Regions from separate parts of the Lysinibacillus sp. C5.1 genome, predicted to be linked through region 1. Evidence: riboswitches for the same ligand, from Rfam matches in the RefSeq annotation. Region 1 holds a riboswitch; the other holds the start of a gene.

The links. A riboswitch is a leader RNA that binds a small molecule or an ion and turns the genes downstream of it on or off. The one in region 1 is predicted to bind S-adenosylmethionine.
Region 2: another riboswitch for S-adenosylmethionine. It lies ahead of I5435_RS20415 (bifunctional homocysteine S-methyltransferase/methylenetetrahydrofolate reductase); the one in region 1 lies ahead of metA (homoserine O-acetyltransferase MetA).

The regions. Positions count from the first base shown of each region.
Region 1 is NZ_CP066226.1:2,484,272-2,492,347, reverse strand. It holds gene I5435_RS12015 (class I adenylate-forming enzyme family protein) at 1-339, shown strand, start outside; gene I5435_RS12010 (YhdT family protein) at 585-848, shown strand; gene panF (sodium/pantothenate symporter) at 848-2,293, shown strand; gene I5435_RS12000 (nucleotide excision repair endonuclease) at 2,389-2,760, opposite strand; SAM riboswitch class I at 3,004-3,113, shown strand; gene metA (homoserine O-acetyltransferase MetA) at 3,214-4,149, shown strand; gene I5435_RS11990 (GerAB/ArcD/ProY family transporter) at 4,227-5,384, opposite strand; gene I5435_RS11985 (hypothetical protein) at 5,413-5,643, opposite strand; gene I5435_RS11980 (Ger(x)C family spore germination protein) at 5,650-6,846, opposite strand; gene I5435_RS11975 (spore germination protein) at 6,875-8,076, opposite strand, start outside.
Region 2 is NZ_CP066226.1:4,150,342-4,158,417, forward strand. It holds gene I5435_RS20405 (GNAT family N-acetyltransferase) at 1-247, opposite strand, end outside; gene metH (methionine synthase) at 464-3,895, opposite strand; gene I5435_RS20415 (bifunctional homocysteine S-methyltransferase/methylenetetrahydrofolate reductase) at 3,888-5,735, opposite strand; SAM riboswitch class I at 5,825-5,924, opposite strand; gene hemG (protoporphyrinogen oxidase) at 6,044-7,438, opposite strand; gene I5435_RS20425 (globin-coupled sensor protein) at 7,594-8,076, opposite strand, start outside.

The sequences.
Region 1 (8,076 bases):
GGGTATTTTTATATCGTCGGTCGTAGGAAAGACATGATTATTAGTGGTGGGGAGAACGTCTATCCGCAAGAAGTGGAGCAATGCATACTTCGTCATCAGCTCGTAAAAGAAGCGGCAGTCATTGGAGCACCAGATAATTATTGGGGCGAAATTGTCACAGCATTTATTGTCTGCCATCATAAGTCAGATACGTTAGTAGACGAAGTAGAAAACCTGTGTCGAAGCTATTTAGGTCACTATAAAATCCCGAAAAAAATTATTATGATTGATGAATTACCAAAAACGATTGTTGGGAAAATTGATAAAAAAGCACTTCAATTGCAATTAAAAAGCTCTTGAAGATAGGTAAGATGGGTGAAATCGCCACGAAAGACGCCGACACCGCCAATAAGTGGGGGAAAATCGCCACAAAAATCACAACAATCGTCCGAAAAGGCAGAAAGCGTATTCGGATTGGAGCCTTGTAAGATACCCATTTGATAGGGATTGTTCGCTAACTTTTGCTTTTTTTATCTACTTTTCTCACAATGCTTCCCATTAGTCCTACATCACAGTAAAATAGAGTAGGTTAGGGGGATTCTATTTTGAAAGATCAACGCTTTAAAATTGCGCATCGTGAGGCGCTTATTGGCATTGGGCTTGTATTTGTCAACTTTGCGATTTGGTACGGCTTTGCCTATGGTCTAGGTTCGGGGGATCCAACAGCGTATTCGTATGTATTGGGTTTCCCAGCTTGGTTTTTCTATAGTTGCATCGCTGGAACAGGTTTTATGATTGTATTAATCTGGCTCGTCTTAAAGCTCTTTTTTAAAGAGGTACCATTTGATGACGGGGAGGTGGATGAATAATGCATTGGCAAGTTATTTTTCCGCTTCTTGTTTTTTTAATTATTATTTTTGGGATTGGCATATGGGCGAATAAGCATGTTCGTTCATCGAATTCATTTTTACAGGAATATTTTCTTGGCGGTCGTGAAATGGGCGGCTTTATCCTAGCAATGACGATGATTGCCACGTATGGTAGTGCAAGCAGCTTTATCGGTGGACCGGGTGTTGCTTATAATAAAGGGCTTGGATGGGTCTTGTTAGCGATGGCTCAACTGCCAGCAGGCTATTTTGTACTGATGATACTAGGCAAGAAATTTGCCATTATTGCTCGCCGCTATCAAGCGATTACATTAATTGATTTTTTACGTGAACGCTACAAAAGCCATGTCATCGTTATATTGTCAGCGATTAGTATTATTGTCTTTTTATTTTCTGCGATGATGGCACAATGGGTCGGGGGCGCGCGCTTAATTGAATCATTAACAGGTCTTGACTATACAGCAGCACTCTTTATTTTTGCTGTTTCAGTATTAATTTATGTGATTATCGGAGGATTCCGTGCTGTAGCGTTAACGGATACGGTTCAAGGTTCCATTATGGTGATTGGTACTGTAATTTTACTGATTGGGACAATCGTTGCCGGTGGTGGCATCGATCAAATTATGACGTCCCTTGTTGCGGAAAATCCAAACCTAGTGTCACCATTTGGTGCTGAAGGGGAACTGACACCATTGTACGTCTCAACATTTTGGATTTTAATCGGCATTGGTGTGGTAGGGCTTCCTCAAATAGCAGTCCGCGCCATGAGCTATAAAGATTCCAAAAGCATGCATTTAGCGATTATTATTGGCACAATTGCTATTGGGACAATTATGTTCGGGATGCACTTGATTGGTGTATTAGCCCGTCCAGTAATTCCTGGCATTGAAATTGGTGATAAGGTAATGCCGTTGCTTACGTTAAAAGTGTTGCCGCCGTTTTTAGCGGGCATTGTGTTAGCAGCACCGATGGCAGCGACGATGTCTACCGTGAATGCGTTGCTGATGCTAGTTAGTTCAACAGTGGTAAAGGATATTTATTTGAACTATATCAAGCCCACTGCCAATGATCGAGAAATCAAGCGTGCTAGCTTCGTGGTAACAACGGTGATTGGTTTGGCAGTCGTTGTATTTGCGTTAAATCCGCCAGATTTACTTGTTTGGCTCAATTTATTTGCATTTGGTGGCTTAGAGGCTGTCTTTATTTGGTCAGTTGTCCTAGGGTTGTATTGGAAAAAAGCCAATAAATACGGGGCGATTGCGTCCATGATTACGGGCATGACGTTATATATTATGATTGATCGCTTTTATCCGACGATTTTTGGTATGCATACGGTGACCATCCCGATAGTAGCTTCATTGATTATCTTTGTTATCGTCAGTTGGCTAACAGCTCATAAATTTAAAGATGAAAAACTATTTATCTAATGATGAAAACCTCGAGTGACAACGCTTGGGGTTTTTCTTTTTGCCACTATAGAATAGAAAAACCGTTAGCATCATGTATGCTAACGGCTTGAATCTTAATAAAATACTTTATCTAGATTATATTTTGCACGGAATGTGTTAATCGCATATGTTTCGTAAATTTCACGTTCCATTGGATCATCAATTTCATACACTTCGATTTTGAAAATTTCATCACGGTATTTTTTCATTGGTGATACATTATCTTCAAAATGCTTTTTAATACGTTGGCGAATTTTACGTGCTTTCCCTACAAATAATAGCTCATTTTTTTCATTATAAAATAAGAAAATGCCACCTTTTTCGCGAGTGATTTTATGGAAATCAATAAATCCGTGGAAAGGCGTAATTTCTACATCCCCTGGTTTTAATACTTGCTCACGTTGACGAATTACTAAGTCTGGTTTTGGGAGTTCAATTTTAATCAAAATATTCACGTTCCTCTCTGTTACTAAAGGTATATGTTAACATAATACCTCTATGATTGCCATTACGATTTATTGGTTCCATTAATTTTCGTGTATGCCTATTAGAATTGGGACTGGCTGTCAAAAATATAACTTGATAGTAGTGTTTAACAATTCATAAGCTTCCATTCATTTAAATACAAAATATTCTATGTATTATTGAAATTCTTAATTGTTCATGATACAATTCTTTTTAATTGAATAATCTTATCAAGAGAAGCTGAGGGATTTGGCCCTATGACGCTTCAGCAACCTCTAACATTGTTAGAAAGGTGCTAATTCCACCAAAGGATTTTTCCTTTGAGAGATAAGAGTGAACGTGATAATTATCCTTCTCATTCTTGCTCTTATGGAATGAGGGGGATTTTTTAATTTACATAGAGAGAAAAAAATGAAAGAAAAGGGGACAACAATATGCCAATTAATATTCCGAAAAACTTACCAGCTGGAGAACATTTACGTGAGGAAAAAATATTCGTCATGGAAGAAGATCGTGCCAAAACACAACAAATTCGTCCGTTAAATATTTTAATATTTAATTTAATGCCGGAAAAAGAGAAAACAGAATTACAATTACTTCGATTGCTTGGAAATACGCCATTACAAGTCAATATAACATTTTTAAATACGGCAACACACGAGTCTAAAAATGTTAGTAAATCGCATTTACAACTCTTTTATTCAACATTTAATGAGATACGCCATCGTCGCTTTGACGGGATGATTATTACGGGTGCACCAGTGGAAAAAATGGCATTTGAAGAAGTGAATTATTGGGAAGAAATCTCAGAGATAATGGATTGGTCTGCTAAGAATGTCACATCTGTCTTGCATATCTGTTGGGGTGCACAGGCTGCCTTATATCATCACTATGGCATCGGAAAATTTGAATTACCAGAAAAGTGTTCGGGTGTATATTCACATGTGATTACGGATTTAACGGTCGATTTAGTAAGAGGATTTAGTGATTTATTTACAGCACCACATTCGCGGTATACTTCTGTTTCAATCGAAGAAGTACGCAATCATCCGAAATTACGTTTACTATCGTATTCAGAAGATGCAGGCGTTTTTATTGTCCAATCAAAAGATAATAAAAATATTATGATTACTGGGCACTTAGAATACGATGCGACAACACTAGCCGATGAATATAGTCGCGATGTGGCAAAAGGAATCGACATTGCAGTGCCTGTTAACTATTTCCCGAATGATGACCCAGCTAAAGAACCTATTAATACATGGCGAGCACATACCCATTTATTATTCTCCAATTGGCTAAACTACTATGTTTATCAAGAAACGCCGTATGAATGGGATTTTGTTGATGAAATTGAATACCATATCTAATTTGTCGCTTTCCATTTGCTTTTGTGAAGATTTAAAAAATCCAATTTCTCAATCGAAATACTGAGAAATTGGATTTTTTATGGTGTTTCACTTGAGTTCAATGTACTTTGGTCAGTTTGTTGATTTGAACAATCACCAGCTGTTTTGCTTTTTATCTTTCGCATTTTTGCAATGACAAGTAATAATAAGGCTAACAAGACAGTGAATAAGCCTGAATATAGCGGCCAAATTTTTTGATTATAATTATTAGAATGCACAATATTCGGATGAACAATTTGAGACAACGCAATCATGCACATTCCTAATGGCAAAATCAATGGTCGTGGATCTTTAATATTTAGGATTTGTGCTATACCTATTACAGAAGCATAAAAATAGAGAAAAGTTCGAATATAGATGGAGATAATCCACATGACAGCCATAACAATTTCAACACGTTGAAAGAAATTGCCTATAGAAATCCGTTGAGCCAGTGCATAGCTAGGAAATGACTCAATGGAAGTATTCGTTGGACCAATTACGAGTGTTGAGAGGGCGATAATGATAATTAATACAATTCCTCCGCAGAGCGTGCCGAAATAAAATCCTTTTTGTGCTGCTTTCGGTATATTAACAGCAGAAGGGAAAATCATAAGTAACATAACGAGCGGGAATGAAAAAATACTCATAAATTTAAGAATACCGGTTATTAAAGATGTTGTCTTTGTTTCAAAAATAGGTTGGATATTTTCAATATTAATTTGAGGCGAAATACAAACAAGAAATACAATAAATATAAATAGAAATATAGGAAATAGGATTTCTGCTGACCGTGCAAACACTTCAATGCCTAGAAACGATGCAAAAACAAGAATAATGGTAAATAATACAGCAAAGGACAAAGTAGGTGTCTCGGGCATTACTTCTGTTTGCATAAAGATGCCAATAAAATATAACAATTCACTAGCTGAAAAAAATGCGAGAGTGATAAACCCTAGAGAGGTCAAAGTTCCAAAAAATTTACCTAAAATTTTTCCATTTGCTTCGACAAACGTAAGGTGCGGTGTTTGAGTTCCAAGGCTTGTATACAATTTTACAATTAAAGAGCTTAATAAGACGCCAATAGTTGCGCCAATCCATGCATCTTGATGAAGCTGCTTTGTAATGCTCGCTGGCACAATTAATATGGCCGTCCCGATAGAATGGAGAAGGGTAATGATTGTAAATTGTCTGGCACTAAGTAATTGTTTTTCCATTAGTCACTACCCTTTCTAGTCATTCTTATTAAAAAAATGATAATAACATTTTCCTAATAGGTGTAAAAATAAATGTAATAAAATCTAATGGGCTAGGGATATTTATTTTTAAACCAATGGCGATATTTAAAATGGCGCCTATAAACAATAAAATAGAAAAGGCGAATATTGTTTTTTTTTCGCCTTTTTTCAACAATGGGGGAATCATAATATAAGCAATCATCAACGAAACAAGTATGACGATCATGCTAATGAACATCGTGAGTTACTCCTTTGAATTGTACAATAATGAGTTTTGGATTGTTCCTAATCCTTGAGTTGTGACCTGTACATCGATCGTAACAGGTACAGTTGGATAAAGTGTTGACCATTCTTTATGAATCTTTTCCCACTTTTTCGGATCGCTGCGATGGAGTGCCTCGCTAAAACCTAATAAATCGAGCTTATAATTTTTCTGAATAATAGCTAAAGTTTTTTCTGTATGTGCTTTTATCTTTTCTGCTGTCTTTTTGTCGATCTGTTGAATGGTGTGGTTTTGGGTTAAATTAATGGCACAATTCACTTCACCAATATTTTGCGTAACATCAATTTTTATCGTGATGTGCGGCGTACCATTTTTGAAAGTCCCTTTAATTTTGGAGGACGAACTCGTAATTTCAGTGGATAACTCTCCACCTTTAGGGCACGCGAGAACTTCTACTGTACTTTTAATTTTGTTATTCAAGTAATTAAAATAAATACTGTCATCTTCTGATAATAACCCGACTAATTTATCCTCTTTAAACATAGCGATACCCGCATATTTTAAAATAACAGGTGTTTTAATTCTTTCTACATTGGTTTGGTCAATCCCTAATTGCAAATCTCCTTGTATCTCAACTGCTGATAAAACGGCACTTTTTTCTTTACCACTAAGGGTGTTGAGCAATTCATCTGTGCGAACAGATAAGGTTGAGCCCCATGATTTTTCCGACACCTTGATCGAATTTAATAATTTATTGGCGGGCATTTTTTCAATGGGTGTTAAGACATTCAGCACTTCTTTTGCCGCTGTTTTATGAGATACTACAAGATCAAAGTCGTTTCTAAATTCATGATCTCTTGCAATAAAATCTAGTGGTTCGTTTAAGCCTGCCTCTGCTAATTCTTCACCTATTACGACAATTTGCAAATGAGCAAAATAAGGTTTCCGAGGTGTTAACGTTGTCATTCTTCTAATGGCCTCAAACACACTTTTTCCTTTAGCATGGTAGGTAACAACGGGTGCGCGTCCACTGGATGGTTGCTTTGAAGAAATTTGACTCGGATCTACTACTTGAATGGAAACTTCAAAATCCTCATCGACCTTATCGATACCTAGTGCCACGACGATTGCTAATTCGTTTAATTCTCGCTTACTCCAGCAACCACTCAATAATAAAGTGAGGATTAAGAATAACAAAATCATCTTTCTGTTTGACATGATGGATTCCTCATTTGCACTTTAATGTTTAGTTCTTTTTTTCGTGATATTGTTGTTCTCGAACATTATTTTTTTGACTAACCAGTCGGGGTCTTGTCAATAACTTTCTGCGTGGGAACAAGACCATCGCATCTTTTTGGTCTTTTACAATTAATGGCCCGAATGGACTCATATATGGAACACCAAAAGATCTTAAACTACATAAATGAAGGATAATCATCATAATGCCGAACATCACCCCAAATAAACCAAAAATCGCAGCTAATATCATAAGAGGGAAGCGTAGGACACGAATCGTATTTGATAAGCTGTAAGAAGGAAACAGGAAACTACAAATGGCTGTTAATGCCACGATAATGACCATCACCGCGGATACTACGCCAGCTTCCACGGCAGCTTGTCCTATTACTAACGTACCGACAATGGATACGGCTGGACCAATCGTTCTTGGCATCCGTAGACCTGCCTCTCGCAATATTTCAAAGGCAACTTCCATAATTAGTGCTTCAACGACGGCGGGGAAGGGCACGCCTTCTCGCTGTGAAGCGATACTAATAAGCATTGGCGTCGGAAGCATTTCTTGATGAAAGGTCGTAATAGCCACATATAAAGAAGGCATAATTAATGCAAGCGAAATACCAAAAAAACGTAAAAGGCGGATTAGGGAACTAATAATCCAATTTTGGTAATAATCTTCTGCAGCCTGTAAAAAGGATGTAAATACGACAGGGACGGTTAACACAAGAGGTGTTCCATCCACTAATATCGCAATTCGACCTTCTAATAATTCACCGGCAATAACATCTGGCCGTTCTGTATTATAAATCATTGGAAATATGGAATATTTCGAGTCCTGAATAAAATCCTCAATATAGCCGGTTTCTAATACACCATCAATTTTAATTCGATCTAGTCGGTCAAGCACCTCTTGTACAATTTTGTCATTGGCTATGCCATTGATATACATAACAGCTACATCTGTTTGGGTTACCTCTCCTATGACCCGAGATTTTATCCAAAGATTAGGGCTTTTTATTTTGCGACGAATGAGTGCTGTGTTGGTCCGCAATGTTTCAGTAAAAGATTCGCGGGGCCCTCTAATCACAGATTCTGTTTGTGGCTCGGTGACGGCTCGATCTTTTGCGTTTTTAGTATCTGTTCCAATTGCCACGGATTGCCCTGCTAATAAAATGACGGTCTCACCATTTAAAATGGACGTAAATAATGCGG
Region 2 (8,076 bases), 1.7 Mb from region 1:
AATGCTCCATCGTATGCTTATAACCTGGATAAGGGCGGAACTGACTGTAATTTGCAAAACCCGCCACTACTCCATCTTCCTCAAAAACTAACAACGGGTTACCCGCTGCTTGGTGCTCAAGAAACCATTGCTTTTTCTCATCTAACGATTGTATTTCATACCTATATACAGCTTTACTTGTTAAAATAACATCGTTATAAATAGCTAAAACCTCAGGTAAATCTTTTTCTTCCATAAATCGAATCATCCAGTTCACGTCCTCACCTAAAAAGAAATAGAACCCCACCGATAACAGCAGGGTATGTATTGCACAATAGTTCATTCGACAAGCCACAAAGGAAACACAGATTGTGAACAGGTTTGGATAACATCCGTTCACAATCAGTAATATCCGTCGCTCACATGTACTTTAATCGTTGACCGTTAAAGTGTTCTTCATAAAGATAAAGCATTTTTAGCAAAATTACACGTTAAAATATCTCGCATCTGGATGCGCGAAAACTATTGCTGATACGGAAGCTTCTGGCTCCATCATAAAGCCTTCTGTCAAATGAACCCCTATATCTTCTGGCTTGAGCAAACCAAATAATTTTTCTTGGTCCTCCAAGTTTGGGCATGCAGGATAGCCAAATGAGAAACGTTGCCCTTGATATTTCGCAGCAAAACGGTCTCGCATCGTGAAATCTGTATTGTCTGGGAAGCCCCATTGATCACGAATTTCTTGGTGCATACGTTCCGCAAAGCCCTCAGCAAGCTCAAGAGCAGTTGATTGAAGGGCATGACTTTCAAGGAACTTCCCTTCTTCTTTTAATTGACGAGCTGTCGCCATTACACCTTGACCAGCTGTGACAACCATCAATGCAATATAGTCCATTTCTCCACTTTCTACTGTTTTCAAGAAATCTGCTAAACACATAAATGGCTCCACCTGTTGGCGAGGGAATGTAAAGCGTTCAATTTCCGTTTTACTATCGGCAGGATCATAAACGATGACATCATCTCCATCAGCTTGTGCTGGGAAGAATTGATACAAGCCTGAAGGTTTCAATATATCACTTTGTAAATAATCATCCACCAATGCTTTTAATTCTGTTGCTCGCGTATCCCCTGCATCTAGTAATTGTTGAACTTGTCCTTTTAGCCCTAAGTGATGCCCTAGTAATGTTCGCATATTTACATATGGATATAGATGCGACACCGAGTACTCCTTTTTCACATGACGGCGAACATCCGCTGGCAGGAACACCGGTGCATCTTTCACAGTACGTACAGGCTTCACTGTAATTTCTTTAGCAGGTCGTGCTGCACGTTTTTCATCTGCTTCTAATCGTTTTTGGCGGGACTCTGCTATTTCAGCTAAAAAGTTTTCTCGCGTCTCACTACCCATTAACAGATTCACTTGCTCTAGCCCTTGCATCGCATCTTTTGAGTAAATGACAGGTCCTTCATATTCATTAGCAATTTTCGTTTCAGTAAAGCGTCGAGACAACGCCGCCCCTCCTACTAGTATCGGCACATCAATACCAGCAGCCTTAAAGTCTTGCGCAGTGATCACCATCTGCTGAGCAGATTTAACGAGTAAGCCAGATAGTCCGATGAAATCAGGCTTCTCTTTACGAATCGCTTCAATTAACTGAGCTGGCGTTACTTTAATACCTAAATCAACGACTTTGTAGCCATTATTACTTAAAATAATATCTACTAGGTTTTTACCGATATCATGCACATCACCTTTTACAGTAGCGAGCACCATTTTACCTTTACCAGAACTGTCCTCATTTTTTTCCATAAATTGCTCAAGATGTGCTACAGCAGCCTTCATAACACCCGCTGATTGTAATACTTCTGCTACGATAAGCTGATTATCGTTGAATAAACGGCCAACCTCAGCCATCCCTTCCATCAGCGGCCCATTAATAATATCAAGCGGCGCCTCAAAAATTTCACGAGCGGCATCTAAGTCTTCAATAAGCCCCTCTTTTGTTCCTTCTAAAATATAGTAAGCTAAGCGCCCTTCCACCGTTTTCGGAATATCCGCTTCTGTTTTCTCTTTCTTTTTATCACGATAAAAATCAGTGAAAACCGCTAATGTTTCATCATTTGTATTAAACAATAAATCATTTGCTAGCTTAATTTCCGCTTCAGGAATCGATGCATAACGCTCTAATTTCTCTGTATTTACAATCGCGTAATCCAAGCCCGCCTGTGTACAGTGATATAAATAAACAGCGTTCAGAACTTCACGGCCAACTGGTGGTAAGCCGAAAGAAATATTACTGACACCGAGTACCGTTAACGTACGTGGCATTTTTTCTTTGATAAGACGAATGCCCTCAATTGTTTCAAGTGCTGATCCAATATATTGTTCATCTCCAGTACCTACCGGGAACATTAACGGGTCAAAAATAATATCTTCAGGAGCCAAGCCCCATTTCTCCGTTAATAATTGATAAGAACGCTCAGCAATTTCTAATTTACGATGACGATCTACTGCCATCCCCTGCTCATCAATCGTACCGACAACTAAAGAAGCACCATATTTTTTCACTAATGGCATTACGGCGTCAAAACGTTCCTCTCCATCCTCTAGGTTAATAGAGTTAATGATGGCTTTCCCTTGAGAAAATTTCAATGCTTCCTCAATTACTTTTTCATCTGTGGAGTCGATAACCAGTGGAACCTTAACTTTTTTCACAACTTCCTGCATAAATCCACGCATATCCGCCAATTCATCTCGGTCAGGGTTCGCTAAACAAATATCAATAACATGTGCACCATTTTTCACTTGCGCACGTGCAATTTCTGCCGCTTCCTCATATTTACCATCAATAATTAAATTTTTAAATTTTCGAGAGCCAATAACATTTGTTCGTTCCCCAATAAATAATGGACGCATTGAATCATCGTACACTAAAGGTTCAATACCCGATACGACATGACCATGTGTAGCTTCAGGTAATTGACGTGGCTTTGCATCCTTCAGTACTTCTCTAATTGCTGCAATATGGGCTGGTGTTGTCCCACAACAACCACCGACAATATTCAGCCAGCCTTTTTCCGCAAAACCTTTTAATTTTTGTGATAGGGATTCGGGTGATTCATGATAGCAACCTTCCTCATCCGGTAAACCTGCATTCGGATAACAGCTAATATAGCCAGTAGAAAGCTCTGCTAGTGAACGAATATGGTCGGTCATAAATTCTGGACCAGTTGCACAGTTTAAACCGACTGAAAGCGGCTTAATATGTTCGATTGATATGTAAAAAGCATCAATTGTTTGCCCTGCTAATGTTGTACCCATCGGTTCAATCGTGCCGGATATCATCACCGGTAATTCTTTGCCCGTCTCTTTAAACGCACGTGACACCCCTAGTGTCCCCGCTTTTACATTGAGCATATCTTGACTCGTTTCAAGTAGCAGTACATCTGAACCTGCTTCAATTAGAGCCTTTGCCTGTACATAAAAGTTTTCTTCTAGTTCATCAAAGGTAATACCGCCAGTGACTGATAACGTTTTCGTCGTTGGGCCCATCGCTCCGGCAACGAAACGTGGCCATTCTGAAGTAGAAAATTCATCCACTACTTTGCGTGCAATTTCCACAGCACGTTTATTAATCTCTTCCGCCTTAGCCCCAAGATTATATTCATTTAATACGAGAGGTGTACCGCCAAACGTATTTGTGCAAATGATATCCGCACCAGCTTCTAAATATTTTCGATGAACCTTTTCAAGCACATCGGGTCTAGTTAATACAAGATTCTCGTTACATCCATCAAGCTCCTCACCACCAAAATCTTCTGCTGATAAGTTTTCATTTTGAAGCATTGTACCCATTGCGCCATCCAGAATTAAAATTCGTTTCTCTAGTTGCTCTTCAATCAAGTGCTTAGCCATCTATACTTACTCCTTTTTTCTGTTCATCCAATTGTCCGATAAATTTCATTAATTCAAGCGTCATATCATAACGTAAAAACGGTGTAATTAAATAAATACCATTAAAATATTCTGCCGCTACTTCTACTAACTCTTTGGCAATTGCAATCCCTTCTAATGTTGAACGTTCTTTATCTTCACCACACGCCTTCATACGTGATAGTGCATCGTCTGATAATTTAATCCCTGGTACTTCATGATGTAAAAACTCGGCGCTCTTATAGCTCGTTACTGGCATAATACCAATATAGATTGGGGCGTCTAAATGCTTTGTTGCTTCATAAATTTCCACAATTTTTTCTTTTGTATAAACAGGTTGAGAAATAAAATAATCCGCACCATGTTCAATCTTTTTCTCTAAGCGTGCTACTGCACGATCTAATACACGAACATTGGGGTTAAATGCTGCCGCAACAGAAAAGTTTGCTTTCTTACGAAGTGGCTTACCGGAAAATGATATCCCCTCATTCAACTGTTTAATTAATTGAATAAGCTCCATGGATGAAACATCATAAACACTTGTGGCACCTGGGAAGTCTCCTACCTTTGTTGGATCTCCAGTAACCGCTAAAATATCATGAATGCCAAGTGCATTTAAGCCCATTAAATGGGATTGTAGACCAATTAAGTTACGGTCACGGCACGTAATATGCGTCAACGGTCGTACACCATGTGTCTCCTTTAATAACGCACCCATAGCGACATTACTAATGCGGGGAGACGCAAGCGAATTATCAGCCATCATCACGACATCTGCACCTGCTTCATATAATTTTTTTGCCCCTTGAATAAAACCGTCAATTTCTAGATGTCTTGGAGTGTCTAACTCTACGATAACCGAACGTTCGCGCTTCACCTTTTCATGTAGCGGTTCATATGTCGCAGGTTCCGCTTCCCGCACAATCTCTACTTTTTCAGGTTTCGTATACTTTGCTTCAACCGGCGTTAACTCTTCTAAATATTTCTTCGCAGCTGCTATATGCTTAGGTGTCGTACCACAACATCCACCGATTAAACGAACACCTTGGTCACGCAATGCAACTGCCGCTCGGCCAAAATAATCAGCTTCTGACTCATAAACGACACGCCCATCCTCTAAATCTAGTAGTGACGCATTTGGATATGCTGACATAAATGCTTTATCAGGAAGCTCCACACCTTCAAATGCTTGAATTGTATGATGGGGACCTAAACGACAATTGACGCCTACTACATCTGCACCAAGAGCTTGTAACTCATGTAATGCTTGATTTAACGTCATTCCATTTTGCAACACACCCGGCTCATGCATGGATACTTGTGCAATAATTGGTAGCTCTGTTTTGCTGCGTAACATTTTTAACGTTGCACTTAACTCTTCAAAATCATAATACGTTTCAAGTAAAAGACCATCAGGATTGCCTGCAAGTAACACATTTGCTTGTTCTTCAACAGTCAATAATATTTCCTCTAATGTAGCATCACTTTTACGAATGCCACGGATGCCACCAATTGTCCCTAAAACAAATTGCCCGCCATCAGCTGCCGCTCGTTTTGCAATCGTGATTGCCGCTTCATTAAATTGTTGCACTCGTGATTCTAAGCCGTAACGTGCTAATTTAATCGCATTTGCACCGTAAGTATTGGTCTGAATGACATCTGCACCAGCGGCTATATATTCTCTATGAATTTTTTCAATTAACTCCGGTCTTTGTACATTCATTTCCTCATGACAGTACTCTAAGCCGTAACCATATAATACTGTACCAATGGCTCCATCCGCAGTAAGCACATGTGTTTTTAACTTTTCTAGCAATCCCATAAATCGTAGCCCTCTCTTTCCTTGTATCCAAAATATAAAAAGCCTTCTTTTACAAAAAGAAGGCTTTAACGAATCGCAATTGTTGTTCCTTCTCATCTTCGACCAATAAGGTCTTCTGGATTTAGCACCTGACATAAGTTGGTTGCTGAAGCTTCATAGGGCCAGTCCCTCGGCTTCTCTTGATAAGAATATAGTATGAATTTTTCAAATAATTAAAAGAATCATATCGTTTACAGGCGATAGAGTCAAGACTATTTCACTTAACAAAGAAGATTTCTCACGAAAAAAATATTATTTTAGCTTTAACTTCACCGTGATACTAGTTTTTCCGCAAGCGCTTCGCCTATTTTTTTACCATTTTGAATACAAGCACCAATACCTACGCCGAAATATGAGCAACCTGCTATCGATAAGTTGGGATACCGTTCTGCAAGCTCCGCTGTTAAGCCTTTCAACGCCTCATGATGTGCCAAATCGTATTTTGGCATTTGATCGATCCACTTGGCTACATTTACAACCATTGGTTTTTCATCAATGCCTAAACTTTTCTTTACATCTTCTAATGCTACAGCTGTCAATTCTTCATCTGTCATCATACGTAATGTTTCATACGCAGGGTTAATGCTCTTATAAAAGAGGCGCACGAGCAATTTGCTATTAGCAGATGTATGTTTCCATTTTCGGCTTGTCCATGTTGCGGCATTGCATTGTACATTCGAGTTATGTGACACAATAAAGCCTGTCCCATCTGCCGGTAACACTGCGTCCGGTACATCAAAGCCCAAGTAAATGGTGATGGCAGAGGCTGTAGTAAATTCTTTAAAATAGCGATCCAAAGATGGGTCCTGTAATAAGCTTTGTACGGCTTCATTTGGCAGTGCTAATACTATGTGCTCAGCCTCAAACATGCTTCCATCTGCTAATGTAATTGTATAATGTTCTTCCTGTTTTTTTACATTGGTTGTCGCTACGCCTTTAATAATTTCTACATTTGTTAACGTTTCTTCAAGACGATGGATAAGTGATGATAAGCCCTGTTTAAACGAAATAAACTTTTTGTTGGAAGCTTTTACAAATTGTTCGCGATTTGCCTCAAAACCTTTAATAATACTACCGTACTCATTTTTATAGTCGATTATGTACGGTAAGGTAGATGCTATCGACAGTTGATGGAGGTCACCCGAATATACCCCAGCTAATACTGGTGCAATTTGATTTTGTACAAGTTCTTCCCCTAAGTAATATGTTAAAAACTCACCGATTGAGCTGTCCTTAGTAAAGCCTTTATTCGGCATTGTTAAATCTTGTAATGCCTGTTGTTTACCTGCTTCTGATACTAGTGTACTCGCTTCAAGAGACGCTAAACTCATTGGAATACCGAATGTTGAATCAGCAGGGATCGCATGTAATTCGTCATTTGTATAGATATAAGATACCCCTGTTTCGTTGTACACTAGCTCCCGTTCGAAATTAAGCTCCTGCACCAGCTCCATGACCCCTTTATGACGAGCCACAATCGAGTCAGCACCCGTTTCCATAATGAATCCTTGCTCATAAGCGGAATGTAACTTACCACCTAAGTAGGGATTTTTCTCAACAAGCACTAGTTTGACATCTATGTTTTTTTGCAATACTTGGCGTTGTAAATAATGCATCGTACATAAACCAGTAATGCCGCCACCTAATACAACTATTGTTTTCATAAAGTATCGCCCCTAATTCGTTATTTCTCTCCTTATTAGTATAAACTTTTTTCACAAACAATAACGTTCAACCCATTACAAATTTAGCAACACTATAAAGTGTCAGGCACTCAAACAATTCGAAATTGTTTGAGTGCCTGACACCGAAAGTTCACCTAGTTTAAGTTTTGTGCGACATTTGCTAATTTGTCAGCTGAATTTGTTACTTCATTAAATGCTAGCCCAAGCTCATGAAGGACCTGAGCTACGGCCTGAACCTCTTTTTCCATAAGGTCATTTTGACACTTAGCTTCTGTCATTGCATCTAAAATTTTATTAAACTGTCCTTCAGTTTGAGCCATGTTCTCCTCACCTGAAGCAACCTCTGCCTGAATATTACTAAGCGAATATGCCAGTTTAGACGTTCGCTCTGTCGTTTTTTCTAATAATTTTGCAACGGATGTAACAGATTCTTTCGTCTGACTAGACAATTTACGTACTTCCTCTGCCACAACACTAAAGCCTTTCCCCGCCTCTCCAGCGCGGGCTGCTTCAATAGCTGCATTTAAAGCAAGCAGATTTGTTTGGTTGGCAATGTTCGTTACAACATTCATAATCGCTTCCATTTCTTTCGACATATCCGTTAATTGTTTAATATT